Regions from separate parts of the Tatumella sp. JGM94 genome, predicted to be linked through region 1. Evidence: riboswitches for the same ligand, from Rfam matches in the RefSeq annotation. Region 1 holds a riboswitch; each other region holds the start of a gene.
The links. A riboswitch is a leader RNA that binds a small molecule or an ion and turns the genes downstream of it on or off. The one in region 1 is predicted to bind thiamine pyrophosphate.

Region 1 (10,267 bases):
TATTGTGCCCGCACCGCACAGGTATATCGCCGGGCGATTGATGATGCTGCGGCAGGCAAGCCTTTTGATACCAGTTTGTTACAGACACTGGAAGGGCTGGCACACCGCGGTTATACCGAGGGTTTTCTGCGCCGCCATACCCATGACAGTTACCAGAATTATCAGCAGGGATATTCTGTCTCTGACCGGCAGCAATTTGTCGGTGAATTCACCGGCCAGCGCCAGGGTGACTATGCGGAAGTTGCGGTAAAAAATAAATTTCTGCTGCACGACTGTTTAGAAATCATGACACCTGCCGGTAACCTGACTTTCACTCTGCAGGAAATGCAAACAGCCAAACGGCAACCCGCTGCGGTCGCCCCGGGAGATGGCCATAAGGTATGGCTGTTGGTACCACAGGATATCAGCCTCGACTACGCTCTGTTACTGCGAAATCTGCCGGAAGGGTCGACAACTCAGGCACCACACAGCCACGCAGTACAGGCATAACTTTTCGCTATTTAGAATCAGATCACAGTTATCTGCTGAGCCTGCGGCTAAAATAGCCCCATTATAAAAAAGGATAAAGACTGTCTGATTACCTCAGAATCCACCTTATTTACCCGCCAGGTCCCCCCGGCGGGTTTCTTTTTTTCAGCCTGTCGCCAGTGAAGCCTGCCGCGCTTTTATGTTATAAATTCCGGTAGTCTGTTTACAGTGCCGGGAAAAAATTCATGAATTCCACCAGCAAAGCTGTTGTGATCCTTAACGGAAAGAGTGCCGCTAATGAGCAGTTACGTCAGGCAGTCATAGATCTGCGGGCCGGCGGGTATCAGATCGAGGTACGGGTCACCTGGGAGGCGGGAGATACACAACGCTATCTGCAGGAAGCCCTTAGCCTGCAGGCAGATACGGTGATTGCCGGAGGCGGTGACGGCACCATTAATCAACTGGTCAGTTGCCTGGCACAACTGCCACCGGCACAGCGTCCGGTTCTCGGTATCCTGCCTCTGGGCACAGCGAATGACTTTGCCCGCAGCGCTGATATCCCTGAACAGATGGCACCGGCATTACAACTGGCTGTCAGTGGAACTGTATCGGCAGTTGATATCGTGACCGTCAACCGGCAGCGTTATTTTATCAATATGGCGACCGGTGGCTTCGGCACCAGAATCACCACCGAAACCCCGGATAAACTGAAAGCCGCACTCGGCGGTGTATCTTATGTGATACATGGCTTGCTGCGTATGGACACCCTGAAAGCAGATCACTGTGAAATTATCAGCGAAACCTTTCACTGGCAGGGCGATGCCCTGGTGATCGGTATCGGTAACGGCCGTCAGGCTGGGGGCGGGCAGCGTTTGTGCCCTTCCGCATTTATCAACGATGGTCTGATGGATATCAGCATCGTTACGGCGCAGCAATGGCTGCCGGGCATTGTCCATAACCTGACGGGGAATAGCGATAACCCCGCCATAACCAGCGCCCGTTGTCGTTCACTGGAGATTAAAGCCCGTCACCCGATGACATTTAACCTTGACGGTGAACCCCTGAGTGGCGAGCACTTCCGGATGGAACTACTGCCACAGGCAGTGCGCTGCAGGCTGCCGGAAGAGTGCCCGCTGCTGAGCCACCGGTAACAAGCGTGATCACCACCAGCGATAAAAATGATGTACCGGGCCGTTACCTTTACCTGCCTGTAATGTATCGGCCATTTCTATCGCCCCGCACAGCCACTGCTTAGCCGCATCCACGGTTGCCGCCCAGTCCGGATAACGGGGCCGTAGTGCACAGAGCGCCGCCGATAAACTGCATCCGGTACCGTGGGTATGACGGGTGTTAATCCGCAGGGTGGTAAAACGTTTCTGAAAACCGTCACTGACCAGCCAGTCCGGACTTTCTTCTCCGCCCAGATGCCCGCCTTTGATTAAAACGGCCTGGCATCCGGTTTCCAGTAACTTTTGCGCCTGTAACAGCATTTCCTGCTCGCTGACTGCTTCACGGCATCCCAGCAAGGCAGCAGCTTCCGGGAGATTCGGGGTGATCAGCGACATCCGGGGTAACAGTTTATCCCGCAACAGACTCACAGCCTGAGGATCCAGCAGAGGATCGCCGCTTTTGGCCAGCATAACCGTATCCAGCACCCGCCAGGGAACCGTGCAGTGACTCAAATCATCAGCCATAGCACGGATAATCTCTGCGTTATGCAGCATACCCAGTTTCAGGGTATCGATACGAATATCGTCCATCACTGCGGCAAGTTGTTCGCGCACAAAATCCGCCGCCACCGCCCGGACTGAACGTACCCCGCAGGTATTCTGGGCGACCAGGGCAGTAATCACACTGGTACCGTAGGCGCCCAGCGCAGAAAAGGTTTTTAAATCAGCCTGAATACCCGCCCCACCGCTGGGATCCGTTCCGGCAATAGTTAATGCATTAATTCGCCGCATTGTCTTGTCCCTCCTGTCGATGGGTCTGGCATAGCTGCCAGAGAGCATCGATTAACGCGATTGAAAAACTGCCGGGCCCGCGGGACTGTTGTGCTGCCTGTTCAGCAGCCTGTGACATCAGCCAGCAGGCCGTCGCCACATGATATAACCGGTTGCCGGGCAACGTGCTGAATGCTGCCACCAGGGCTGATAACCCGCAGCCAGTACCGGTCACGGCCGTCATTAACGGGGATCCTCCTGTCAGCGTCAGGACAAGATGACCATCGGTAACATAGTCAGTCGCCCCTGATACCACCACAATACAGTTCTGATCTGCCGCCAGCTGTACCGCCGCGCTCACTGCCCGGCATGAATCATCCTTGCTGTCCATCCCCCGCCCGCCTTTTCCGGCCCCCGCCAGTGCCAGAACTTCAGAACCGTTGCCGCGGATCACCGCCGGAGAAAAATCCAGCAACTGCCGGCAAAAATCGCTGCGCAGTGGTAATACTCCCATCGCGACCGGGTCCAGTGTCCAGGGAACTGCGGCGCGGTTGGCGGACTCCACAGCGGCCTGCATCGCGGGGATTGCCTCGTGGGTCAGGGTACCGACATTAATCAGTAGTGCTGACGCATGCGCCGCCATCACCGGCGCTTCCTGCAGATCAATGACCATGGCCGGAGACGCTGAGCTGGCAAGCAATATATTGGCGGTCAGTGACTGTACCACCTGGTTGGTCATACAATGCACCAGCGGCGGGGTCACCCCATAGAGATGCCGTGAGGCGGAAGCTTCACGGGCAGAAAAAGAAGAATAAACCACTGACATTTCAACGCTCCTGACGGGCATCAGGAAACGGATACCGCATACAGCAGTATCAGACTTCCCTCCGCCGGCATTATCCGGTTCAGGTTCAACGGGTGTTTCTCAGCCATAACCGGCACCCCGAGTCATCATACGTCGTACAGGGTAAGGCAACTCTCTGCCGCCGCGCAAGTCACAACTATAATTCCGTCGCGGCGAAATTATTTTAGCTCTGCCGAAGCAGGCGGATCTCTGCTATTATGTCTGCTTATATATCCAGCCTGACGGTACTGTTTGCATCACTGCGCAGCCCCGGCAGTCCTGCGTCCCCTGATAATTGTCTGAGTAGAGTACACCCTGTGACCCAATCATTTGCATCTCTGTCGCTGCCCGCTGCGCAGCTCGAAAACCTTACCGAACTCGGTTATTCGGCTATGACGCCGGTACAGGCTGAGGCGTTACCGGTTATTTTACAGGGCCATGATGTCCGTGCGCAGGCAAAGACCGGGAGCGGAAAAACAGCCGCCTTCGGCATCGGCCTGTTACAGAAAATAGATGCTTCGCAGTTTACCACTCAGGCAATGGTGTTATGCCCGACCCGTGAACTGGCGGATCAGGTCACCAAAGAACTGCGCCGTCTGGCACGCTACATTCCGAATATTAAAATTCTGACCCTGTGCGGTGGTCAGCCGATGGGTCATCAGCTGGCATCTCTGGCCCATGCTCCTCACATTGTGGTGGGTACGCCGGGACGTCTTCAGGAACATCTGCGCAAGCAGAGTTTACTGGTTCAGGGACTGCACGTACTGGTGCTCGATGAAGCTGACCGTATGCTTGACATGGGATTCAGTGAAGCGATTGATGATATTATCGGCTATCTGCCGGTCAAACGTCAGACACTGCTGTTTTCCGCCACCTACCCGCAGGGCATTGAAACTATCAGTGCACGGATCCAGCGTTCACCGGTCAGTATTACGACCGGTGATGTGTCGGTACTTCCGGATATTGAACAACAATTTTATGAAGCCTCACGCGGCGGAAAACTGTCACTGCTGAAAACGTTACTCGGCCACCATCAGCCTTCTTCCTGCGTCGTTTTCTGTAATACCAAACGCGACTGCCAGCAAGTCTGTGAGGCTCTGACGGAACAAGGGATCAGTGTGGCCGCGCTGCACGGTGATTTAGAACAGCGTGACCGTGATCAGGTGCTGATACGTTTTGCTAACCATAGCTGCCGGGTACTGGTCGCTACGGATGTGGCTGCCCGCGGACTGGATATTAAAGATCTGCCGATGGTCGTAAACTATGAACTTTCTTTCGACCCGGAAGTTCACGTACACCGGATAGGCCGTACCGCCCGTGCAGGTGGCAAAGGTCTGGCCGTGAGTCTGGTCGCCCCGGCAGAGATCACGCGGGCTAACGCACTGGAAGATTATATCGACCTGAAACCACAGTGGTTGTCAGCCGGTGACCTCACCGTTGCTGCCGGAGTATCACTGGAGGCCGACAAGGTAACACTCTGTATCGACGGTGGCCGTAAAGCCAAAATACGCCCCGGTGACATTCTTGGCGCTCTGACCGGGGATGCCGGACTGACAGCCGATGATGTCGGTAAAATTGATATGTCAGCGATGCATGCTTATGTGGCTATTCGTAAAGCAGCGGCCAGTAAGATGTTTCGTCAGCTACAACAGCTGAAAATCAAAGGTAAGAACTGCAAGGTCAGATTACTGAAATAATTATTGCCGCTTTCTGCTTAGCTCTCCGCCCCGCTGGCGGGCGGAGAGCGTTCTTATTTTTTACAGTTACCACCGGCTGGCTTTTCTGACCATTTCACGAATAGCAGTTTCAGATGCAGGGCTGACCGCAGGGTGACTTTAGCTGCAATCCGTCTTAATAACCGGCCGATGCTGGCTGACGTTCAGCGCTTCCCGACGCTATTTTTTTGCAACTGTCGCTGATCACTTTTCTGTGCCGCATCCGCCAGCGCAGGAAAATCCTGCCAGCGGTAAAATGTTTCCGGTGCAGGAAGCCTGACCATCGATTTACCGGGCAGCAATCGTAATTCGGCCAGAGAGTTAATTTGCTCACCGGCATAGCTGGCAGGAAATGTCAGGGGCAGACTGGCTTCCGGTTCTCCCGGGACCGGGGTCGGTACCCTGTCATTGCCGGTCAGATAATTACGTTTCAGCAACAGGAACTTTTCCGGTACCGCTTTGCTGCTGTCCCACCACAATTTATCGACCATATCAAAATGAAAACGTGTCTGGCTGGCACTGACCGCGCCGAGACGGTGTAACGCCTGTGGCAGTATTGTCGTCATCGCCAGATTAAAACCACGTTTACTGTAACCGTGTCCGGTCAGCAATAACGTCGCCGCCAGCCTGGCCCCGACCATATTTGAGTAGAGATCTTCCGGCGAGAAGGCTGAAATCCCCTCAGAAAAACCGGGAATTGATTCGAAACCATACCACTGAGCAACTTCATGCCAGGCTGCAATATCATAGGCAATTGTCGCCGCGATCCATACGGCCAGTGTATAGGCCTGTGCCGGATCCTTCGGTGGGGTAAATGCCCTGAAAACCACTTGTCGTTTTGCCAGCTCTTCCTCACCGGGAGAAAGGGTAAAGGCGGTGCCCAGTCTTGGGTATAGCTGGCTGAATAACCAGAAAGTCATATCCGCACTGTCACGAATATGAGCAGTATCAATAAACCCGCCACGCAGAGTATAAACAATACCGTTATGCTCTTTTCCCAGCCCGCTAAGCGCCAGTAATGAATTCCAGTGACTGTCGTTATAGTTATGTCTGCCGAGGTTATCTGTTTCAGCGACATTATTAATCCGGTAAAAAGGTACCGGTACGCCCAGCAGTTGCGTTTTCAACCGGTAACCAAAAGCACAGCAAGGCCGCAGACCATCAGGCGGTGACAGCGGCACGCTGACCGGCCAGGCTTCTGCGGCCTGCTGCTGAGGAATATGGGAAAAATCACTGCCGATCTCAATACGGGCGGATACGGGTGATGTGCTGAATAATACCGCTAACAGCGGCGCGTAAATCCATCCTTTCAAAAAGCTTCTCCTGCCTGAAAATAAAAAGCACTGCTGTTTTTACCTATTCCGTAGTCCAGCCGGATATTGACGCCCGGTTTAAACGCAAACCGGTATCCGGCCCCGATGGTCGGTAACCAGCGCTGCCCTGCAGCGGCTGAAAAATGTGATGCCATAGTGCCGCTGCCAATCCAGCCGACAATACCGTTTCGCCAGCTAAGTGACTGACGGTATTCAAGCTGGGTACTGATAACATCACGTTCGCGGTAACGTCCCGGGTAATACCCCCGGAAATGATCACTGTCCCCCAGTGATGGCAGCATATTCCACGGCACCTGGCCGCTGGTAAAAGCGCCATTGATCTCCCAGGCCAGTACCCGTTTTTTATCAATTTCATGGTAAGCGCTAAAATGGGCCGTCCATGCATCAAAACGCGTATTGCTGCCGGTTTGCGGGCTGTAGCGGATATATTGCAGGCTGGCTGAAATACCTTTATGCGGGTTAGGTAAAAAGTCCCGGCTGTCATAGCTCAGGCTAATCAGTGGCCCGCTACTGAACACTCCGCGCCCGTCGGCTTCCAGGGCAGGCCCGTTTTTTTGAGGATCATGTACCGATCCGGCCTGCATGTTGTTCAGCGACCAGCCCAGCCCGAAATAAGTCCGGCTGGCTATCTGCCGCATCACCTGCGGCATCATGCTGATTTCCCGTGCAACGTAGCGCTGTTTATTCCGGTTATTACTGCCAGCGCGAAACCCTTTTCCCCAGTACCATGTCGGGGTATCGCTTAGCTCTCCCTGTACAAAGAATCGCCACTTGTCCTGGTCATAAAACCCGTAATTATTGACCTGCAGTCCGAATGCGCCGGTGCTGCTGGCATAACCACTTAATGTGACTGATGAATTCTGACTGATATGATCATCGGGATCGGGCCGGTATAACCCGGCGACCACCGCCCCCACCCCGGCGCCCAGCTCCGGTGTATAGAAGGGGCCCGGCATAATTCCCCAGTCGATCCCCTGGTCCGGATTAAACGTTCGGTTAGCCCCGAGGGGAGCCAGCCAGCGGTCAACCTGTTGTCGGGTGGGGATTATTCCGGCGGCTGCCTCTGAGGGCCAGAGAATTACAGCCAGTATCAGCACACTCAGCCGCCGCAGTAACATCAGAAACGATACTCTCCGGATACCATAATGCTGTTGCGCTGAGCAAAGCCCAGTTCTGCGGCAATATTAAAATGCCGGGTAATGCTGTACTGTGCGCCCGCCAGTACATTCCAGGGGGACTGCAAATGCTGCTTAACATCAAAACGGCCATTACCATTTCGGTTAGCCAGAGCCATTAATTGCTGTAATGAACCCGGCATCGCCAGATCGTTAAGACTGCCTTTAAATTCCTGCTGAACATCCTGATACATGGTCCCTACCCAGACATTCAGTTTTCCGGGTTCCAGCCCTATCGCACGGATCCCCGGAGTGGTAAAGCGGTAACCTACGCGCGGTGACAAGGTAAAGGCATTAATACTGCCGTCGAGAATATCGAACCTTGTCTGGGTATAGTTAAAGTCCACCAGCCCGTACCAGTCACCGACCCCTCCGGCCAGCACTGTCCCGACGCCATACGTGGTGCCTTTAAACTTAAGTTCAAAATTCAGATTATCGAACTGCCCTGCGTTATGCATGTTGTGCACCACACCGGAGATTAGCTGGTTCAGAAAGTCCCCTTTAAACTGAGAGGGGTCGGAATCAACGCCAATCGCTGAAATGGAATGACCACGGGTTTTACCGACAATCCCGTACAGGTTCCAGAACGGCAGCAGCCAGGCATCCAGCCGCAGAGTCGTCGTTTTACTGTATTGCCGGGTTTTACTGGCATCTATATTAAACAGGTTGGATGGGAAATTGAGTTTTCCCAGGCCAAGTCCGCTAAAATTAATCGAGTCAACACTGATATTCTGGCGAATGTTCATATAATTAATACCGATACCAAAAGGTTCCGGTAATTCATATCCCATTTGTACTGCTTTATCGCCAAGCAACGGGAACCAGCGATCATAGTGTTTAATTGCCGGAGGCGTCGGGGGCTGACTATTCAGCCGGTTATCTGCCGCCGGTATCTGGCTGGATTCCGGAAGCTGATACAGGGAGCTAAGGTCCCGGGGCGTGGCTGCAAAAGATTCGGTAAATATGCCGGGAATAGCCAATAACCCCAGGGCCAGATATCTGATTTTCATTGTTTTTACGATCTGCCATTGCCAGAAATAATAAATAAATACCGCGGTAAAGTGGCTGAAATTATGCGGCAGCCGTTAAATAACTTATCAGCATAACGTGCTAACAAATATAATATTTTAAATTAAAATATTATATTTAAGTTAATTTAAATTTATTAATTCTTAACAGATAAATAAAAAGAATGAATTATAAGAAAAAATATATCAGATATTATCAGAAACAGTTAATTAAGCGGGCTGATAATGAAGGAAATGATTAATAATGTGCGAAATATGAAGTGTAATTAATATATATAACTCATCATTGTATAATGCTGATTATATTAAATCCGCGGACTGTGAGCAGGCTGGCGGATAAAGAATAGCCTGCTCAGGGTAACGCTTATTCAGATACAGATGAGGTTCTGATCAGATAATCAAAGGCACTCAGTGATGCTTTAGCCCCCTCTCCGCTGGCAACAATAATCTGCTTATAGGGGACAGTCGTACAGTCACCGGCGGCAAAAATACCCGGCTGGCTGGTTGCACATTTGGTATCGACATCAATTTCACCAAACCGGTTACGCGCCACAGAGTCACCCAGCCACTGGGTATTTGGCAGCAAACCTATCTGCACAAAAATACCGGAGACTGCCAGCCCCTGCTGTTCCATCGTCTGACGATGCTGATATTGCAAGCCGGTGACCTGCTTACCATCACCGGTAACTTCCAGAGTCTGTGCATTAAGGATGACTTCCACATTTTTCAGGCTGCGCAGTTTCTCCTGCAGTACCTGGTCGGCTTTCAATTCTGCTGCGAATTCCAGCAAAGTGACATGGCTAGTGATCCCTGCCAGATCAATCGCCGCTTCCACCCCGGAATTTCCTCCGCCGATCACGGCAACCCGTTTTCCCTTAAATAAAGGGCCGTCACAGTGCGGACAATAGGTCACGCCGCGCGTCCGGTATTGCTCTTCGCCCGGTACGTTCATATTACGCCAGCGGGCACCGGTTGCCAGGATAACGGCTTTTGCCTGCAGGGTTGCCCCGGAGACTGTGGCTACTGAATGCAGCCCTCCCGGTGCCGCGGACGGTAACAACTGGCTGGCAGTCTGTGCTTCAATAACATCAATCTGATAATCAGCCACATGCTGCCGCAACGCACCCGCCAGCTGACTGCCTTCGGTTTTGGGTACCGAAATATAGTTTTCGATATCTACCGTATCTAATAGCTGCCCGCCAAAACGTTCCCCGAGTAACCCGGTACGGATCCCTTTACGCGCCGCATAGATAGCCGCTGCCACACCAGCCGGACCGCTGCCAACGATCAACACATCGTAGGGCTGACGCTGATTCAGGGATTCGGCTGCTTTTTTCCCGGCATTGGTATCGACCTTACTGACGATCTCACTCAGACTCAGGCGCCCCTGGGCGAAGCTCTGACCATTAAGGTATACCGCAGGCACCCCCATCACTTCACGTTGTTCTATTTCATGCTGAAAAACGCCGCCATCTATCGCCGTATGGCTGATCCCGGGGTTGAGGATCGCCATCAGGTTAAGCGCCTGTACCACATCCGGACAGTTATGGCAGGACAGTGAATAATAGGTTTCAAAATTCAGCTCAGTATCCAGCGCTGCCACCTGAGACAGCAGCGCCTGACTCTCTTTCGATGGATGACCGCCGGTTTGTAAAAGAGCCAGTACCAGCGAAGTAAACTCATGGCCGAGGGGAGAACCGGCAAACCGCGGACCATGGTTCTGGCCGGGGGCTGAAATCATAAAAGAGGGTTTACGAACTGCC
Region 2 (10,267 bases), on a different contig from region 1:
CGACGGCTCGCTGTACATCATTTTTTTAATTTTAGTGAAGGCTTTGCTGCTGCTACCTTCCACCATATAGGTTGCCAGTGTCCATGGACTGCCGGAGAAACCAATCAGCGGAACTTCACCTTTCAGGTTTTTACGGATAGTTCGTACCGCATTCATCACATAGCCCAGTTCCTGTTCCGGATCAGGGATTGGCAGGTTTTTTACATCCGCAGCACAGCTGATCGGTGAAGAAAAACGCGGGCCTTCACCGGTTTCAAAATACAGCCCTAATCCCATCGCATCCGGAATGGTCAGAATGTCAGAGAACAGGATAGCGGCATCCAGCGGATAACGGCGCAGGGGTTGTAAAGTGACTTCACAGGCCAGCTCGGCATTTTTACACAACGACATAAAATCGCCGGCCTGTGCGCGGGTCTGTTTATATTCAGGCAAATAGCGGCCTGCCTGACGCATCATCCACACCGGCGTTACATCCGTTGGCTGCCGTAGTAATGCTCGCAAATAACGGTCGTTTTTTAATTCGCTCATAATCAGGCTCTCTCGAAATCAGGCGCATATTATATACACAAACAACGGGTTATTCTAACCATGCCCCTGTCAGTCAGGTATCTTTGTCTGCCGTTATTGGTATTCTGACCGGCACAATGCCACAGTATCTTCAATCAGCCGCCGTGCGATGGTGCCAGCGGGTGGCAGTGCAGGCAGTTCATCATAACGGTACCAGCCGGCATCCAGCAGTTCTTCAGGATCAATGCATATATCACCACTGTCGTAATCAGCCAGAAAAGCCATCATCAGTGACTGGGGAAACGGCCAGGGCTGAGAAGCGATATAGCGCAGATTTTTAATCCTGATACTGCTCTCTTCCATAACTTCACGGGTAACCGTCTGTTCGAGGGTTTCCCCGACCTCAGCAAATCCGGCCAGGGCCGTATAAATCCCATTACGATGGCGTACATGCTGTGCCAGCAGAAGTTTATCATCACGGCGGATCACCACGATAATACAAGGCGCTATTTGCGGGTAATACCGTTCATGACAGCGGGTACACAGACAGGCAAATTCTGTCTTACTGTGCTGCATTTCCCCGCCACAGTAACCACAGTAACGGTGAGAACGATAAAATTCAGCCAGCTGTACACCGCGTCCGGCCATTCTGAATAAGCCACTGTCTTCATTCAGCAACTGCCGCAGGGAAGCCATGTTTTGCGGACGCGAATGATTAATCAGCCAGACCGTATCGCCCTGCCACTCACCGATCGGACGTCCGGACAATCCGCTAAGGGAAAATTCAGCAGCAGGCCCGTAAGGTAGTTTATCTCCGGGTAGCCAGATTTTATTCTGCTGGCTTACCACCCACCAGCCCTTATCTTCACCGGTTATTTCACGTTCCATCAATCAGCACCTTTGTTGTTTTTAACCACATGTTACGACAACAGCTAATCCATACTAGCACCCGGCGGGGTAATGTCAGCGATAACATGACACTTGCTTTTCACCGACCGTACAAATAGCAGGGGCTTGTACTTCACGCTGAAGCACTCTATGCTGACTGACGGTGACAATTCACCCGCCGCTGTATCACACCCTGATCAGCCGCTTATTATCTTGTCGGAGTGCCCCACGGGGCTGAGACCGTTAATTCGGGATCCGCGGAACCTGATCAGGTTAGTACCTGCGAAGGGAACAAGAGTACAGTTCAGCCTGAGTGTGCCCGCAAGACACTTTCTTCTGTCACTCCTTCCGGACTCCGGACAAGCGTATTTCTTTATTTACAGGAAATAGAGCTATGTCTGAAAAATTATCACGCCGCGAAAAACGCGAACAAGCACGGGATTTTATCAACTCACTGGGTCATCAGTCCTTTCCGGCCTCACGCCGCCGCTGGCTGACTGGCTCCCGGCCGGACATCAGGGTGCCGGTCCGTGAAATACAACTCAGCCCGACCCGTATCGGCGGAACCGCGGCCAATCCGACAGAAGAAGACAATGAAGCTATCCCGGTCTATGACACGTCCGGTCCGTTTGGTGATGAAACCGCCACCCCGGATATCCACCGTGGTATCCCCCGCCTCCGCCAGACCTGGATTGAACAACGCCAGGATTCTGAACAGATTCCGGCCACTAGCTCAGCCTACACCAGAGAACGCCTGGCGGATGAAAGCCTGGATGGACTGCGCTTCCGCTACCTTCCCCAGCCGCGAAAAGCGCTGAACGGACGTTGCGTTACCCAGCTGCATTACGCGCGTCAGGGGATAATCACCCCGGAAATGGAATTTATCGCAATACGTGAAAATATGGGCCGCGCGCAGATCACCTCATCTGAACTGCGCCAGCAACATCCCGGCAAGCATTTTTTTGATCCGTTACCGGAAACCATTACCCCGGAATTTGTACGCCAGGAAGTTGCCGCAGGGAGAGCAATTATCCCGTCGAATATTAATCATCCTGAATCCGAACCGATGATCATCGGCCGGAATTTTCTGGTAAAAATTAATGCCAATATTGGTAACTCGGCCGTGACCTCTTCTATTGAAGAAGAAGTCGAAAAACTGGTCTGGGCAGCCCGCTGGGGGGCTGATACGCTGATGGACCTCTCCACCGGGCGGAATATTCACGAAACCCGGGAATGGATCCTGCGCAACAGCCCGATCCCTGTCGGTACTGTCCCGGTGTATCAGGCCCTGGAAAAAGTGAATGGTGTCGCAGAAGATCTTAACTGGTCTGTCTTCCGGGATACCCTGCTGGAGCAGGCGGAACAAGGGGTCGATTACTTCACTATCCATGCCGGTGTCCTGCTGCGTTATGTGCCAATGACCGCAAAACGCCTGACCGGGATTGTGTCACGCGGCGGATCGATTATGGCTAAGTGGTGCCTGTCCCATCACCAGGAAAACTTCCTGTACCGGCATTTCCGTGAAATCTGTGAAATCTGTGCCAGCTACGATATTGCCCTGTCATTGGGCGACGGATTACGCCCGGGGTCTATCCGCGATGCTAATGATGAAGCACAGTTCGCCGAACTGCATACCCTCGGAGAACTGACCAAAATTGCATGGGAGTATGATGTTCAGGTAATGATTGAAGGCCCGGGACATGTGCCGATGCATATGATCCAGCGCAATATGACCGAACAACTGGAGCATTGTCACGAAGCGCCGTTTTATACCCTCGGCCCCCTGACAACGGATATTGCACCGGGTTATGACCATTTTACCTCGGGTATCGGTGCTGCCATGATCGGCTGGTTCGGCTGTGCAATGCTGTGCTACGTCACTCCCAAAGAGCACCTCGGCTTACCGGATAAAGAAGACGTGAAGCAGGGACTGATAGCTTATAAGATTGCCGCACATGCGGCCGACCTGGCAAAAGGTCATCCCGGCGCTCAGATCCGTGATAATGCTATGTCTAAAGCACGTTTCGAATTCCGCTGGGAAGATCAATTTAATCTGGCGCTGGATCCGGAAACTGCCCGCAGTTACCACGATCAAACCCTTCCTCAGGAATCAGGCAAGGTTGCCCATTTCTGTTCCATGTGCGGCCCGAAATTTTGTTCGATGAAAATCAGTCAGGAAGTTCGTGACTTCGCCAGTAAGAACCCGGCTCCGGCATTTGCTATCAATGAAGGTATGCTCGGGATGTCTCAGCGTTTCCGCGATAACGGCAGCGAAATTTATCTGCCCGTCAGTACAGATGCCGGGGGGAAATAATGGCTCAGGTATTTCCTGCTGTTCCGCTGCACTGCGGGTTATACGCAGTGGTGGACAGTGTTGAATGGATCGCCCGGCTGCTGGATGCAGGAGTGATGACATTACAGTTACGCATCAAGGATGACTGTACCGCAGAAAAAGAACAGGCAATTATCGAAAGTATTCGTCTGGCTGCTAAACGAAATGCCCGGCTATTTATCAATGATGATTGGCAGCTGGCGATCAAACATGGTGCCTATGGTGTGCACCTGGGGCAGGAAGATCTGGACACTGCCGATCTGACAGCCATTTATCAGGCCGGGTTAAGACTGGGTGTCTCCACCCATGACAGCCGGGAAATTGACCGTGTGCTCTCCTTCAATCCTTCCTATATCGCTTTGGGACATGTGTTCCCGACCAATACCAAACAGATGCCCTCTCATCCACAGGGACTGGATAATTTACGTCATCATGTACGACGTCTTGCAGGTATACCGACGGTAGCTATCGGTGGCATATCCATAGACCGGGCCGCGGAGGTTCTGGCTACCGGGGTCGGTAGTATCGCGGTTGTTAGCGCCATCACACGAGCCGCCGACTGGCGAACTGCCGTTGCAGAGTTACAGCGCCGGGTAGAGGAAGCTCAGGGGAACTCAGCAGATGCTTAATGATCAGGATTTTATGCGCTATAGCCGGCAATTGCTACTGGAGGAAATTGGCCCGTCAGGACAGGAAAAGCTGGCAGATGCGCGGGTATTGATTGTCGGGCTGGGAGGACTGGGATCTCCGGCGGCTATGTATCTTGCAGCAGCCGGTATTGGCACCCTGCTGCTGGCCGATGATGACACTCTGCATATCAGTAACCTGCAGCGACAAATTTTGTACCGTACGGCTGATACTGGTCGCCCTAAAGCCGGACTGGCGGCACAGACCCTGAACCAGATGAATCCGTCAGTACACCTGCATACTATTGACCGGCGAATTGATGTACAGCAATTAGCCTGTTTACCTGTCAGGCCAACCGTAGTACTCGACTGCAGTGATAACCTGCTAACCAGACACTTGCTCAATGCATGGTGCGTTGAACAAGGCCTGCCACTGATTTCGGCAAGTACTGTAGGGTTCAGCGGGCAACTGCTGGTGCTGACACCTCCCTGGCACCGAGGCTGTTATCGCTGTCTGTGGCCACAGACAGAAGAACCCGCCCGTAACTGCCGTAACAGCGGGATTATTGGTCCGGTGGCGGGAATGATGGGTAATTTACAGGCGCTGGAAACAATCAAACTGGTGACAACCGGCCATAGCGCTGTTTCCGGTCAGCTGATGCTGTTTGATGGTAAAGAATTACAATGGCGTCGTCTGCAGTTGACCCCGGCCGATGACTGCCCGGTCTGCGGAGAAATTCATGCAAATTAAACTCAATGATATACCAACGGAGATTAGCCACGCCTGTTTATTAAGTCAGCTATTGCAGCAGATATCCGTTGGCCCGCAGGGCACCGCCCTTGCGGTCAACGGCAGAGTCATTCCTGCCACCCGCTGGGCTGAGTACCAGGTGCAGGAAAATGATGATGTGGTGGTTTTTCAGGTCATCGCCGGAGGTTAACTGTGTTAAGAATTGCAGATAAAACATTCAGTTCCCGGCTACTGACCGGGACAGGTAAGTTTGCTTCTCCGGCCATAATGCAGGCGGCATTACTGGCTTCCGGCTCACAGCTGGCAACATTAGCGATGAAACGAGTTGATTTGAGTGGCCGGCAGGACAATATTCTGCATCCCTTACAACAATCAGGCGTTATGTTGCTGCCAAATACCTCCGGGGCCAAAACCGCGGGAGAAGCTGTATTCGCTGCACGACTGGCACGGGAAGCTCTGGGGACTCACTGGGTAAAACTGGAAATCCATCCCGATAACCGCTATCTGTTACCCGACCCGATAGAAACACTCCGGGCCGCAGAACAGCTGGTAAAAGAAGGTTTTGTCGTTTTGCCCTATTGCGGGGCCGACCCGGTGCTCTGTAAACGGCTGGAAGCCGTCGGATGTGCGGCGATTATGCCGCTCGGCGCACCGATTGGCAGTAATAAAGGGTTACTGAGCAGGGATTTTCTGCAGATCATTATTGATCAGGCTACGGTACCGGTAATCGTCGATGCAGGGATCGGTTTACCTTCACATGCCTGTGAAGCAATGGAATACGGTGCGGATGCTGTGCTGGTGAATACCGCTATTGCCACAGCCAACGACCCTGTTGCGACGGCCCGCGCGTTTGCTTTAGCCACTGAAGCAGGACATCTTGCCCGCGGAACTTCCGGTCTGCGGGCAGTCGCCTGTCCGACCAGCCCGTTAACCGCTTTCCTGGAGGCTGACTTTCAACAGGAGAATACCAATGGCTGATTTTGCTGATTACTGGCAGAGCCTGGACCAGAACGAATTACGCCTGCGGATTGACAGTCAGACCCCGGCTCAGGTCGGGCGGGCATTATCCGGAGAAATACAGGGCACTGCCGCGCTGATGGCATTATTGTCTCCGGCGGCGGAAAGTTTTCTGGAACAGATGGCGGCCAGAGCACAGCAACTGACCCGACAGCGCTTTGGTCATACAGTCAATTTTTTTGCACCACTCTATCTGTCTAACCTTTGCGCTAATGAATGCACTTACTGCGGCTTTTCGATGGGCAATCGAATCCGTCGTAAGACATTGGATAGCAAAGAGATTTCACTGGAATGTCAGGCGATACGCAAACTGGGGTTTAATCAGCTATTGCTGGTGACCGGTGAACATCAGAATAAAGTCGGGATGGAGTATTTCCGCAGTCATCTGCCGGGCATTCGTCAGCAGTTCAGTTCACTGATGATGGAGGTTCAGCCATTACAGGAAGATGAGTACCGCGAATTACGGGGGCTCGGGCTGGACGGAGTGCTGGTATATCAGGAGACCTATCATACTTCCTGTTATGCCACTCATCACTTACGGGGCAATAAGCAGGACTTTTTCTTTCGTCTGCAAACACCGGAAAGGCTGGGCCGCGCAGGTGTCGACAGAATAGGGCTCGGCGTTCTTGCCGGATTATCCGGCCACTGGCGCACTGATTGCCTGATGATGGGTGAACACCTGAACTGGTTGCAAAAACATTACTGGCAGTCACGCTATTCCGTAGCTTTTCCACGATTACGCCCCTGTGCCGGCGGTATCACCCCGGCTTCACTGATGAATGAACGTCAGCTGCTGCAGACAATGTGTGCCTTCCGGCTGTTTTCACCACCCACGGATATTTCGCTATCCACCCGGGAGTCACCGAAATTCCGCGATCATGCTATTCCGATTGTTGTGACCACAGCCAGTGCTTTTTCTAAAACAGCGCCGGGTGGATATGCAGAAAGCAGCGGTGCGCTTGAACAGTTTTCACCGGATGATCACCGGCGGCCAGAAGTGGTCGCTGCCGCCTTACAGAAAACCGGGTTACAGCCGGTGTGGAAAGACTGGGAGCCTTACTTCGGAAGAAATAATCTGTGACCGGGACGGGCGCCGGGCGCCCGTTATTGTCTGTCTCTGCCTATTCTTTAAAGCCGGGTGTCAGCCAGACCGAAGGCCAGTTGCCCGGAGCTCCGCCGTCACAGGCTGGCTGGTTATGGTAACTCATCAGCTGAAAATGATGTCCGTCATACCGCCAGGCTCCGCTTTCACCACAGTCAGCGATCCCCCGGCCTCTGGCCGTATGAGTCAGCATCGCTGTTTTAGGATCATAACTGACGTCCGTAAACCAGCTGATGGTCTGAGGATCTCCCTGATCATCTTTCAGGGGAAGTGTCAGCTCCACTTCCTTCGCCTGATCCGGATGATCACGCGGGGTAATAAATAAAATACCGGAAGACTGATAAGCCCCGGTAACACAATTGATCATCACCAGGACATTTTTCTTATCCAGAGGCACTGCTTTACTGCGGGCGATGTCATCAGCTTCCGGTGAGCATTCTTCATCATTAAGCACTGATTGCTGCGTCTGCAGTACTTCATTGATCAGAGCATTACCATCACTGACCGGGAAAATAGCCGGGACTTTGGTCGGCGGAATTTCAAAAGCATAACGCAGCGGCACCTGTGCCGGAATGCCGGGCCCGACACGCAGCAGCGCAGTCTGGTTATCCAGACGCCCCTGTACATCATCGGCAAACAATAACGAGGCATTTAAACCTTTTAGTGAACCCGTATCATCATCTTCATCCGGCGTCAGAGTAATACGTCTGGCATGACTGGCCGCCCGGATAAATGCCTGAACTGTCTGCAGAGAATCAGTATGGTAACCCGCATAATCGTGGCTTTCATCGCTACTAACAGGGGTCATACTGTTATTCCATAATTTCCCGTCCAGCCAAATTCCTTCCGGTTTATCAATATCAAATCCCATAATATCCAGCGAAACAATTCCCCGTGGCCCGGCTTCATGCCGCAGCACAACACGCATATTTTCATCGGCATTACGGATATCGCAATCATTAAGATTATTACAGGTCACCTGCCAGTCCTGGAACATTCTCTGAACAGCTTCTGAAGCTTTTACTGTGGGTATCGCCACCAGCATTGAAAACAATATGGCAGGTACACAAAATTTCCTCATGCTTTGCTCCGCTTCCTGTCTGACCGGATATAAAAAAACCCTGCCTGAGCAGGGTTTTATATCACGATGTCATACTCTGTTATTCGTCGCTGCCACCAAGGCCGGCATTCAGCAACTCAGCCAGGCTGGCAGATGCTTCGTCTGCAGTGACCTGAGGAGTCACAGGTGCTTCACCTGAATGACGACGGCGCATACGATCCTGATGGTAGGCATAACCGGTACCGGCAGGGATCAGACGACCAACGATCACGTTCTCTTTCAGACCACGTAATTCATCACGTTTACCGGCTACTGCTGCTTCAGTCAGTACGCGAGTCGTTTCCTGGAATGATGCCGCAGAAATAAACGATTCGGTTGCCAGTGAAGCTTTAGTAATACCCAGCAGGTCACGGGCGAAAGTCGCAGCGACTTTGCCGTTCGCTTCCAGTTCACGGTTAGCGATCATGATACGTGAAACTTCAGCCTGCTCACCTTCCAGGAACTCGGAGCTACCGGAAGAAGCAATGGTCGCTTTACGCAGCATCTGACGAACGATAACTTCAATGTGTTTATCGTTAATCTTAACGCCCTGCAGACGGTAAACGTCCTGCACTTCGTTAACGATGTAACGGGTCACAGCATGAACACCACGCAGACGCAGAATGTCGTGCGGTGATTCAGGTCCGTCGGAAACAACATCACCACGTTCAACACGCTCACCTTCAAACACGTTAAGCTGACGCCATTTCGGAATCATCTCTTCGTAAGGTTCGCTGCCATCAACAGGTGTGATCACCAGACGACGTTTGCCTTTGGTTTCTTTACCGAAGGAAATAATACCGCTGATTTCTGCCAGAATCGCCGGCTCTTTCGGACGACGGGCTTCAAACAGGTCAGCAACGCGTGGCAGACCACCGGTAATATCTTTAGTACCGCCGGATTCCTGAGGAACACGCGCTAAGGTATCACCGGAACTGATTTGTACACCATCATCCAGCTGAACAATTGCGTTACCTGGCAGGAAGTACTGTGCAGGCATATCGGTGCCTGGCAACATCACATCATCACCTTTAGCATCGACAATTTTCAGTGCCGGACGCAGGTCTTTACCACCTGAAGTACGCTCAGCAGTATCCAGTACCACCAGAGAAGACAGACCTGTCAGTTCATCCGTCTGACGGGTAATTGTCTGACCATCGTTCATATCGACAAAGCGAACAAAACCGCTCACTTCGGTGATAACCGGCATTGTGTGTGGATCCCAGTTAGCAACGGTTTCACCGGCATTCGCCTGCTCACCATCGCCTTTGGCCATCACGGAGCCGTAAGGTACTTTATAGCTTTCTTTGGTACGACCGAATTCATCGATCATATTCAGTTCAACGTTACGTGAAGTAATAACCAGCTTACCTGCTGAGTTAGTTACCGACTTAGCGTTGATCAGCTTAATGGTACCTTTGTTTTTCACCTGAATGCTGGATTCAGCTGCCGCACGGGATGCCGCACCACCGATGTGGAACGTACGCATCGTCAGCTGTGTACCAGGTTCACCGATGGACTGTGCTGCGATAACACCAACCGCTTCACCTTTGTTGATGATATGACCACGAGCCAGGTCACGACCATAACAGTGAGCACACACGCCAAAGTCAGTGGTACAACCAACCACAGAACGTACTTTTACGCTGTCAACAGAGTTCTGTTCCAGCACGTCACACCAGTGCTCATCGAGCAGGGTATTACGGGCGACCAGAATATCTGCAGAACCCGGCTTCAGAACATCTTCTGCGGTAACACGACCCAGAACACGCTCACGCAGTGGCTCTTTAACATCACCACCTTCGATCACCGGTGTCATCATGATACCTTCGTGGGTACCACAATCGTCTTCAGTAACGACCAGATCCTGTGCAACGTCTACCAGACGACGAGTCAGATAACCGGAGTTTGCGGTTTTCAGTGCGGTATCCGCCAGACCTTTACG
Region 3 (10,267 bases), on a different contig from region 1:
GTACAGAGAAAAGCGGAAGGGGATACCGGCCCTTGCGGCCAGTTGTGCCAGCCAGCCATCGTGGCCATAGACACTCAGTAAGCCAAAAACCGCCACCAGCACCGGCAGCACCAGGGTCATCGCGCATAAACGCAATAGCAGGTTTCTGCCCGGAAACCGCCGCCGGTACAGGGCGCGGGCGACCAGAATTGCCGGCAGCACTGATAGCAGTGTCGATAATGCGGCCTGGGTAAATGAAAAGCCGATAACATGCCACAGGTAGGGATCGCGTAACCAGTATAGTGCGTGGCCCAGCGGGGCATTCCACAGCAGGCTGATAAAAGCCAGCAGTGCAATACCGGTGGTTATCAGGGCAGCCAGCAGCCCGGGAATCAACCAGCGCGGCATCAGTGGCTGACTGCGTTTTGCCAGGCGTCAATCCAGGCTGCACGATGCTCTGCCACTTCCGCAGGCGAGTATTGCAGGGCGGTTTTAGGTACCATCAGTTGCTGAAAACCGGCAGGCAGCGGGGTCTTAATGACCGGATACATCCAGTTGCCGGTCGGCAATGTTTCCTGAAACTGCGGGCTGGTTACAAACTGCATAAACTGTTTTGCCAGTGCCGGATTGGGGCTGTTTTTCAGTCGTGCCGCCACTTCTACCTGCAAGTAATTTCCTTCTGCAAAGTCAGCGGCCGCATAATCGGGATTATGCTCTTCGATAATATGATAGGCCGGTGACGTGGTATAGCTGAGTACCAGATCACTCTCACCTTTCAGAAACAGATTATAGGCTTCGCTCCAGCCTCGGGTGACAGTGACGGTTTTGGCGGCCAGTTTTTGCCATGCTGCCGGGGCCTGATCGCCGTAGACTTTTTGCATCCACAGCAGCAGCCCGAGCCCCGGGGTACTGGTGCGGGGATCTTCGTAAATAACCCGCCATTTATCCGGACTTTCGACCAGCTGTTTCAGACTGGATGGCGGATTTTTCAGGCGTTTTTTATTATAGACGAATGCAAAATAGCCATAATCATAAGGTACAAACGTTGTATTGCTCCAGCCACCGGGGATGGTCAGCTGGCGGTAGTCAACCGGGGTTGGTGTAAACAGCCCGGTTTTTTGTGCCGCATCCAGCAGATTATTATCCAGCCCGACTACCACATCCGCTTTACTGTGTTTGCCTTCCATTCTCAGGCGGTTAAGCAGAGAAACGCCATCCCCGAGGGAAACGTATTTGAGCTCGCAGCCGCAATCGGCTTCAAAGGCTTTTTTAATTGCCGGTCCGGGGCCCCAGTCGGAAGAAAAGGAGTCGTAGGTATAAACGGTTAATACGGGTTTTGCGGCAAGTACCGGTGCGGAAATAATCAATAATACAGGCAGAAATTTTTTTAACACTTTGCGCTCCTTGAGGGATGGGCCAGTTTATGCGCAAAAGATCTGAGGAATAAGTCTCAAATCCCTACGCCGGTGTTAACCGGATCAGGTTCTGCGGGTATATCTCAGCACCAGAGTGCACCCCGTTGAGAACACGCTATTCTATGCAATTCATTAGCCCGGCGAAAGCCTCAAAAATCCGGTGTAACAAATCAGCGCGGTGAATGGCAACGGGCCGTGCGGGCAGACTGTTACTGTGGTCATTTTCTCCGTGTCCGGAACCGTAGTCCGGCAGACAAGATCTGCTGTTTTGGGTAATTTGTTATATGCTGTCGGTTACTTTCCTCCCGCATCCGGATGTTGTGCTTTATGGAAAAAACTGAACTTCAGCCCGTCAAAAGTAATTCAGTATTTGTGTTTTTTATGCTGGTTACATTTTCTGTGAGTATTGCCGGTGCATTACAGGCACCGACCCTCAGCCTGTTCCTGAGCAGAGAGCTGCACGCCGCCCCGTTTGAAGTCGGACTGTTTTTTACCGTCAATGCCATTACCGGGATTATCGTCAGTTTTTTGCTGGCCAGACGTTCGGATAAACGAGGTGACCGCCGCAATCTGTTGATGTTTTGTTGTCTGATGGCGATCGGCAATGCCCTGGTGTTTGCGTTTACCCGTAGTTACTGGCTGTTGATTGGCCCGGGATTGCTGCTGGCTGCATTTACTACGGTCGTGGTACCGCAGATCTTTGCACTTGCCAGGGAATATGCTGACTCTACCCGTCGTGAAGTGGTCATGTTCAGTTCGTTAATGCGGGCACAGATGTCACTGGCCTGGGTAATCGGCCCCCCGCTGTCATTTGCCGTGGCATTAACCCGCGGGTTTATGACCCTGTATCTGTTTGCTGCCGTATTATTTTTTATTTCACTGATACTTATCCGTTTTACTCTGCCATCGGTCCCGAAAATTTTCCCGGCGGATAATCTGGCGCGCAGTACGGTGTCGGGCTGGAAAAATACCAGCACCCGCGGGCTGTTTATCGCCTCGGTACTGATGTGGACCTGTAATATGATGTATATCATCGATATGCCGCTTTATATCAGCAGTACTCTGGGCATGCCGGAAAAAGTTGCGGGGGTATTGATGGGCACAGCAGCAGGGCTGGAAATTCCGGTAATGATCCTGGCCGGTATGCTGGCTAAGCGTATAGGTAAACGGCCATTGGTCTTACTGGCGGTGACTGCGGGGGTATTGTTTTACCCCGGCATGTTGTTGTTCCACACCTATACCAGTCTGCTGGCGCTGCAAGTATTTAACGCCATCTTTATCGGTATCGTTGCCGGGCTGGTTATGCTGTGGTTTCAGGATCTGATGCCGGGCCAGGCCGGGGTGGCGACGACAATGTTTACTAACTCTGTATCCACGGGAATGATTTTTGCCGGGGTGTTACAGGGGAGCATCAGCAGCTGGTGGGGACATGAGGCGATTTACTGGCTGGCTTCCGGGCTGACAGTGATTGCGTTACTACTGACCTGGCGGGTAAAAGAATCCGCAGAGTGCGGCCGGTGATCCCCCGCCAGCAGGGCGGGGGAGCGGCTAAAAACCGTGACCTGATGCCGGATTAACGTAAAAACGCAGGCTGGCGGGTTTCGTAATCGGCAATAGCAGATTCATGTTGCAGAGTCAGACCGATACTGTCTAAACCGTTCAGCATGCAATGACGACGGAAGCTGTCGAGGGTGAACGGATAATGTTTCCCGCCGGCAATCACTTCCAGGTTTTCCAAATCCACCACAAATTCGATGCCCGGCTGTTCTGCCACCAGACGGAACAGTTCATCCACTTGCTCTTCTGTCAGGATCACCGGCAACAGCTGGTTATTAAAGCTGTTGCCATAAAAAATATCGGCAAAAGCAGGCGCGATAACGGTACGGAAACCAAAATCGGTCAGGGCCCAGGGGGCATGCTCACGGGACGATCCACAACCAAAGTTCTCGCGGGCCAGCAAAATACTGGCACCTTTGAATTGCGGTTTATTCAGCACAAACTCCGGATTCGGGACTTGTCCTGCGTCATCCAGAAAACGCCAGTCATTAAACAAATGCTGACCAAACCCGGTGCGGGTCACTTTCTGTAAAAACTGTTTGGGAATAATGGCATCTGTATCGACGTTGGCTGCATCCAGCGGCGCAACAATACCAGTATGTCGGATAAATTTAGTGGCCATCAACAGCTCCTTAGTTCAGTTCACGGATGTCAGCAAAACGGCCGGTCACCGCAGCTGCGGCAGCCATTGCCGGGCTGACCAGGTGAGTGCGCCCGCCACGGCCCTGACGGCCTTCAAAGTTACGGTTACTGGTGGATGCACAACGTTCCCCCGCGTTCAGCCGGTCGTTATTCATCGCCAGACACATTGAGCAGCCGGGCAGACGCCATTCAAAACCGGCATCGGTAAATATTTTATCCAGCCCCTCGGCTTCGGCCTGTGCTTTGACCGGACCGGAACCCGGCACCACCATCGCGACGATGCCCGGTGCCACTTTACGTCCTTTGGCGACAGCGGCAGCGGCACGCAAGTCTTCGATACGTGAATTGGTACAGGAACCGATAAACACTTTATCAATACTGACTTCTGTCAGCGGGATACCGGCATCCAGTCCCATATAGGCCAGTGCTTTCGCCGCGGAGGCGCGCTCAACCGGGTCACTGAAAGACTCAGGTGCCGGAATTGGCTGGTTAATGGCAATGACCTGGCCCGGGTTGGTCCCCCAGGTGACCTGAGGGGCAATATCTGCCGCATCCAGGGTCACGATACTATCAAATACCGCATCTTTATCTGACTTCAGGCTCTGCCAGTAATTTACGGCCTGTGCCCATTGTTCACCGGTCGGGGAAAACTGGCGGCCTTTCAGGTAATTAAAGGTCGTTTCGTCAGGGGCAACCAGGCCTGCTTTTGCGCCCATCTCGATGGCCATATTACACAGGGTCATACGACCTTCCATGCTCAGGGCTTCGATTGCCGGGCCGCAGAACTCGACAACATGACCGGTACCCCCGGCACTGCCGGTTTTACCGATCACGGCCAGCACGATATCTTTAGCCGTGATACCGGCAGCCGCCTGACCTGTCACTTCAATTTTCATGGTTTTAGCCCGGCCCTGTTTCAGGGTCTGGGTGGCCATCACATGTTCAACTTCAGAAGTACCGATCCCGAATGCCAGCGATCCGAACGCACCATGAGTCGCGGTGTGGGAATCTCCGCAGACGATAGTCATGCCCGGCAACGTCATGCCCTGCTCGGGCCCAATCACATGGACTATCCCCTGATAAGGGTGGTTCAGGTCATACAGCTGAACACCGAATTCCTCACAGTTTTTGATCAGTTCCTGCATCTGGATGCGGGCCATCTCACCGGATGCATTAATATCACGGGTCTGAGTGGACACGTTGTGGTCCATTGTCGCGAAGGTTTTTGATGGCTGGCGCAAAGGGCGGCCCTGAGCGCGCAGGCCATCGAATGCCTGCGGAGAGGTGACTTCATGGACTAAATGGCGATCGATATACAGTAAAGGTGTTTCGTTTTCGGCTTCGTAGACGACATGTGCATCAAATAACTTCTGGTATAATGTTTTGCTCATTTTTTATTTTTCTCCGGTAATAAACCGGGCAATGATATCGCCCATCTCATCAGTACTGACAGCCGGTCCCTGACCTGCCAGATCACGGGTACGGAAACCTTCTTCCAGCGCACGGTTGACTGCCTGCTCGATACTGTCAGCGGCATCACCGGCATTCAGGCTGTAACGTAACAACAGGGACAGGGACAGGATCTGAGCAATCGGATTGGCAATGTTCTGACCGGCAATATCCGGTGCTGAACCCCCGGCTGGCTCATATAAACCAAAGCCCTGCTCATTCAGACTGGCTGATGGCAGCATGCCCATCGACCCGGTGATCATCGCACATTCATCCGACAGGATGTCGCCAAACAAATTGGAACACAGCAGCACATCAAACTGGGAAGGATCTTTGATTAACTGCATGGTCGCGTTATCAATGTAGATATGTTCCAGTTCGATCGCCGGGTATTCTTTGGCGATTTCGCTGACCGTTTCACGCCACAGGATGGAAGACTGCAATACGTTAGCTTTATCGACCGAGGTGACTTTCCCGCGGCGTTTTGCTGCGGATTCAAACGCCAGCCGGGCAATACGCTCGATTTCATAGCGGTGGTAAACTTCTGTATCGAATGCACGCAGCTGATCACCGCGCCCGTCACGTCCTTTCGGCTGGCCGAAATAGATCCCGCCAGTTAATTCACGGACGCATAAAATATCGAAACCGCGGGCCGCAATATCGCTGCGCAGCGGGCAGAAAGCTTCCAGCCCGTGATACAAGGCCGCCGGGCGCAGGTTACTGAATAATTTGAAGTGTTTACGTAATGGTAACAGTGCGCCACGCTCTGGCTGCCCGTCGGGCGGCAGATGCTGCCATTTCGGGCCACCGACGGAACCAAATAATACGGCATCGGCCTGTTCACATCCTGCCAGTGTTTCCGGGGGCAGTGGCTGACCGTGGTTATCAATAGCGATACCACCAACATCATACTGCGCGGTTGTGATGTTAATGGAAAAACGTTCACGGATGGCAGCCAGAACTTTCAGAGCCTGGGTCATCACTTCCGGACCAATACCATCACCCGGTAATACTGCAATATGGAAGGACGTAGACATAATTACACGGTTTCCTTAGCTTCATTCTTTGATTTACGCTGCAATTCTTTTTCTACCTGCTTTGCCTGCCAGATATTATTCAGGGCGTTGACCATCGCTGTGGCTGAGGACTCAACAATATCCGTCGCCAGGCCGACACCATGGAATTTACGGTGGTTATAGCTAATCACAATATCGACCTGCCCCAGAGCATTCTCACCATGACCTTTGGCGGATAACTGGTATTTCACCAGTTCTGCCTGATAACCGGTAATACGGTTAATTGCCTGATATACCGCATCAACCGGACCATTACCTGTGGCTGCTTCTTCTTTAATATCGTTGCCACAGGCCAGTTTTACTGAGGCCGTAGCCGTAATATTGGACCCTGACTGCACATTAAAATCCTGTAAGCTGAAATGGTCGTGTTCTTCATTCTGCTTATTGATGAACGCCAGTGCTTCCAGGTCGTAGTCGAAGATTTGGCCTTTTTTGTCGGCCAGTTTCAGGAAGGCATCATATAAAGCGGCTGCATCATAATCAGCTTCTGTGTATCCCATCTCTTCCATACGATGCTTCACTGCGGCGCGGCCGGAACGGGAGGTCAGGTTTAACTGTATCTGGTTCAGACCAATCGATTCGGGGGTCATGATTTCGTAGTTTTCACGGTTTTTCAGCACACCGTCCTGGTGAATACCGGAGGAGTGTGCGAAAGCATTGCTCCCGACCACAGCTTTATTGGCTGGAATTGGCATATTACAAATCTGACTGACAATCTGGCTGGTACGGTAAATTTCCTGATGATTGATGCGGGTGCTAACGTTCAGTATTTGCTGGCGGGTTTTGATCGCCATAATGACTTCTTCCAGCGCACAGTTACCGGCACGTTCACCCAGGCCATTCAGGGTTCCTTCCACCTGACGGGCTCCCGCCTGAACGGCAGCGACGGCGTTACCGACTGCCATCCCTAAATCATCATGAGTATGCACGGACAAAATAGCTTTATGAATATTAGGAACACGCTGAGTTAACGCTGAGATAATATTGGCATATTCATGGGGCAGGGTATAACCGACAGTGTCAGGGATATTGATGGTACGGGCTCCGGCATTAATTGCGGCCTCCACAACCCGGCACAAATCATCTATCGGAGTCCGGCCGCCATCTTCGCAGGAAAACTCCACATCATCTGTATAGTTACGGGCATGTTTAATCATATGCACCGCACGTTCGATCACTTCCGGCAGGGTACTGCGCAGCTTGGTGGCAATGTGCATCGGAGAGGTTGCAATAAAGGTGTGGATACGGAAAGCGTCGGCCACCCGCAGGGCTTCAGCGGCCGCGTCAATATCTTTTTCCACACAACGCGCCAGTCCGCAGACGCGGCTGTTTTTAATAGTCCGGGCAATGGTCTGAACCGATTCAAAGTCACCCGGAGAGGAGACGGGAAAGCCGACTTCCATAACATCGACTTTCATCCTTTCCAGTGCCAGAGCAATTTGTAATTTTTCTTTGACACTCAGGCTGGCCTGTAACGCCTGTTCACCGTCACGTAATGTTGTATCAAAAATAATGACTTGCTCGCTCATCAGTAGATTCCTTTAGTATTTTACTGCACCTGGCTGCGGGCATAAAAAAACCCGCGCTGCGGCGCGGGTTTTTCTGTTATCAGGCCCGAATCATTTTTTGATTCCGCCCACAGAACTACCGCGCATATTTAATGCGAGAAGGAGTAGTCCTGGAAGGAGGTTAAAATGAATCATCTGTTCAGACCCCGGAAATTAAGTATGTATATATTGGTACTGGAATCTGTTCTTCATGTCAACCTAAAGTAAAGGGCTATTTAATTCCCCATAACAGAGTAATGTTCTGGATTAACCGGCCCAAAAAGAGGAGTGTCAGGGGACAACAATTTATCTGCCGTCATGGTCCTGTGCTTCGAGACAGTATAAGTCAGGGTTTCTGGTATAATTTATTGATATTTATTGTTTTTTATTGGCGATTTTGTCGAGGTAAATGACGGCTACTAAGCTTTGTACTAGTGAAATATATTGAATTACTATGGTTTATCAGAGAATAAATTTATTACCGTGTAAATATGCGGAGCAGGGCACTGTCATATTTCCGGGGGTAGTATCGGTAAATTTCATTATTATCTGTATCAGGTTATAAAGGCAGAATATTTAACTACTAATAATTATGTCAGTAGCTTTATTCTTTGGCTGTCCGCTGAAATGGCAGTAATTTTTATAAAATAATTACCGCTGTTAATCAGCAGCCGGTTTGCCTGACACCATTTCTGCGGTTATGTTAGCCGGATGAAATGCAGATAATAAATGCTGTCTTCCCCTGAATGAACACTATGCAGCGATAAACTGACAGGCTGACTCCGCTGTAAGTTTCCGATCTTTATTCCGCAGCAAAAGGGTGGAAGGTTACCGTTTGTCAGTTATGCATGTGCGTAATTTGAGTTATCGCCTGGAGGCAAAAATGGAGATGTTGTCAGGAGCCGAAATGGTCGTTCAGTCATTGATTGACCAGGGTATAAAGCAGGTCTTTGGTTATCCCGGAGGCGCGGTGCTGGATATTTACGATGCGTTGCAGACCGTCGGAGGTATTGACCATATTCTGGTGCGCCATGAGCAGGCTGCGGTACATATGGCCGATGGACTGGCGCGGGCCACCGGTGATACGGGCGTGGTTCTGGTCACCTCTGGCCCCGGGGCGACCAATGCCATTACCGGCATAGCTACGGCGTATATGGACTCGATTCCGATGGTGATACTTTCCGGGCAGGTTGCGTCTTCGCTGATCGGCAGCGATGCTTTTCAGGAATGCGATATGGTGGGGATCTCCCGGCCGATAGTGAAGCACAGCTTTCTGGTAAAGCGTACCGAAGATATTCCTGAAGTGATCAAAAAAGCGTTCTGGCTGGCCGCTTCCGGACGCCCGGGACCGGTGGTTATTGATTTACCCAAAGATGTGTTAAACCCCGCAGTAAAACTGCCTTATCACTGGCCGGAACAGGTCTCCATGCGTTCTTATAATCCGACCACACAGGGCCATCGCGGGCAGATTAAGCGCGCATTACAGACCTTGCTGGCTGCCCGGCAGCCGGTTATTTACGCCGGGGGCGGGGTCATTACTTCCGGCTGCGAAACAGCATTACTGACTCTGGCCGAAACACTGAAGATTCCGGTGACCACCACCCTGATGGGGCTGGGGGCATTTCCCGGAACACATCCGCAAAGTGTTGGTATGCTTGGCATGCACGGTACTTATGAAGCCAATATGACGATGCATCATGCGGATGTCATTTTTGCTATTGGCGTTCGTTTCGATGACCGGACGACCAATAATCTGGCGAAATACTGCCCTGATGCGACCATTATCCATATCGATATTGACCCGGCCTCGATTTCTAAAACGGTTGCTGCAGATATTCCGGTGGTCGGTGATGCCGGGCAGGTATTACAGCAGATGCTGGAACTGTTGAATTCAGCGGACGCTGCCGGACCGGAAACTGACGGCTGGTGGCAACAGATTGAAGGCTGGCGTGCACGTGATTGTCTGGCGTTTGATCCTTCAGGCGATACCATCAAACCACAGGCGGCAATTGATGCACTCTGGCGGCTTACGGGCGGAGACGCGTATGTGACCTCTGATGTCGGTCAGCATCAGATGTTTGCTGCGTTGCATTATCGTTTTAACCAGCCACGTCGCTGGATCAACTCCGGCGGGCTGGGCACCATGGGCTTTGGTTTACCTGCGGCGCTGGGTGTTAAAATGGCCGTACCGGAAGCGACTGTGGTATGTGTCACCGGGGATGGCAGTATCCAGATGAATATTCAGGAATTATCTACGGCATTACAGTATAACCTGCCGGTACTGATCCTGAATCTGAATAACGGCTATCTGGGCATGGTTAAGCAATGGCAGGATATGATCTACTCCGGGCGTCATTCTCAGTCATATATGCAGTCTTTACCGGATTTTGTCCGTCTGGCTGAAGCCTACGGACACGTCGGGATGACGATCAGTGATCCGGCGATGCTGGATGAAAAACTGAGCGAAGCGCTGAAAATTGTTGCCAGCGGCCGGTTAGTGTTTGCTGATGTACATGTTGATGGCAGCGAGCACGTATATCCGATGCTGGTGCGTGGCGGTGGAATGAATGAGATGTGGTTAAGTAAAACCGGGAGGACTGAA

Region 2: another riboswitch for thiamine pyrophosphate. It lies ahead of thiC (phosphomethylpyrimidine synthase ThiC); the one in region 1 lies ahead of thiM (hydroxyethylthiazole kinase).
Region 3: another riboswitch for thiamine pyrophosphate. It lies ahead of thiB (thiamine ABC transporter substrate binding subunit); the one in region 1 lies ahead of thiM (hydroxyethylthiazole kinase).

The regions. Positions count from the first base shown of each region.
Region 1 covers NZ_JAERJN010000002.1:239,273-249,539, reverse strand. Annotated here, with positions in the region: gene yegQ (tRNA 5-hydroxyuridine modification protein YegQ) at 1-489, shown strand, start outside; gene yegS (lipid kinase YegS) at 714-1,619, shown strand; gene thiD (bifunctional hydroxymethylpyrimidine kinase/phosphomethylpyrimidine kinase) at 1,629-2,429, opposite strand; gene thiM (hydroxyethylthiazole kinase) at 2,416-3,234, opposite strand; TPP riboswitch at 3,274-3,364, opposite strand; gene dbpA (ATP-dependent RNA helicase DbpA) at 3,471-4,949, shown strand; gene JK216_RS02800 (DUF4056 domain-containing protein) at 5,132-6,280, opposite strand; gene JK216_RS02795 (BamA/TamA family outer membrane protein) at 6,277-7,413, opposite strand; gene JK216_RS02790 (hypothetical protein) at 7,419-8,486, opposite strand; gene ahpF (alkyl hydroperoxide reductase subunit F) at 8,869-10,267, opposite strand, start outside.
Region 2 covers NZ_JAERJN010000030.1:6,484-16,750, forward strand. Annotated here, with positions in the region: gene hemE (uroporphyrinogen decarboxylase) at 1-528, opposite strand, end outside; gene nudC (NAD(+) diphosphatase) at 622-1,395, opposite strand; TPP riboswitch at 1,603-1,703, shown strand; gene thiC (phosphomethylpyrimidine synthase ThiC) at 1,790-3,709, shown strand; gene thiE (thiamine phosphate synthase) at 3,709-4,356, shown strand; gene JK216_RS16100 (HesA/MoeB/ThiF family protein) at 4,349-5,104, shown strand; gene thiS (sulfur carrier protein ThiS) at 5,094-5,294, shown strand; gene JK216_RS16110 (thiazole synthase) at 5,297-6,082, shown strand; gene thiH (2-iminoacetate synthase ThiH) at 6,075-7,202, shown strand; gene JK216_RS16120 (DUF1176 domain-containing protein) at 7,243-8,304, opposite strand; gene rpoC (DNA-directed RNA polymerase subunit beta') at 8,384-10,267, opposite strand, start outside.
Region 3 covers NZ_JAERJN010000003.1:1,095-11,361, reverse strand. Annotated here, with positions in the region: gene thiP (thiamine/thiamine pyrophosphate ABC transporter permease ThiP) at 1-411, opposite strand, end outside; gene thiB (thiamine ABC transporter substrate binding subunit) at 387-1,373, opposite strand; TPP riboswitch at 1,417-1,508, opposite strand; gene JK216_RS02940 (MFS transporter) at 1,722-2,915, shown strand; gene leuD (3-isopropylmalate dehydratase small subunit) at 2,968-3,573, opposite strand; gene leuC (3-isopropylmalate dehydratase large subunit) at 3,584-4,984, opposite strand; gene leuB (3-isopropylmalate dehydrogenase) at 4,988-6,079, opposite strand; gene leuA (2-isopropylmalate synthase) at 6,082-7,647, opposite strand; gene ilvI (acetolactate synthase 3 large subunit) at 8,549-10,267, shown strand, end outside.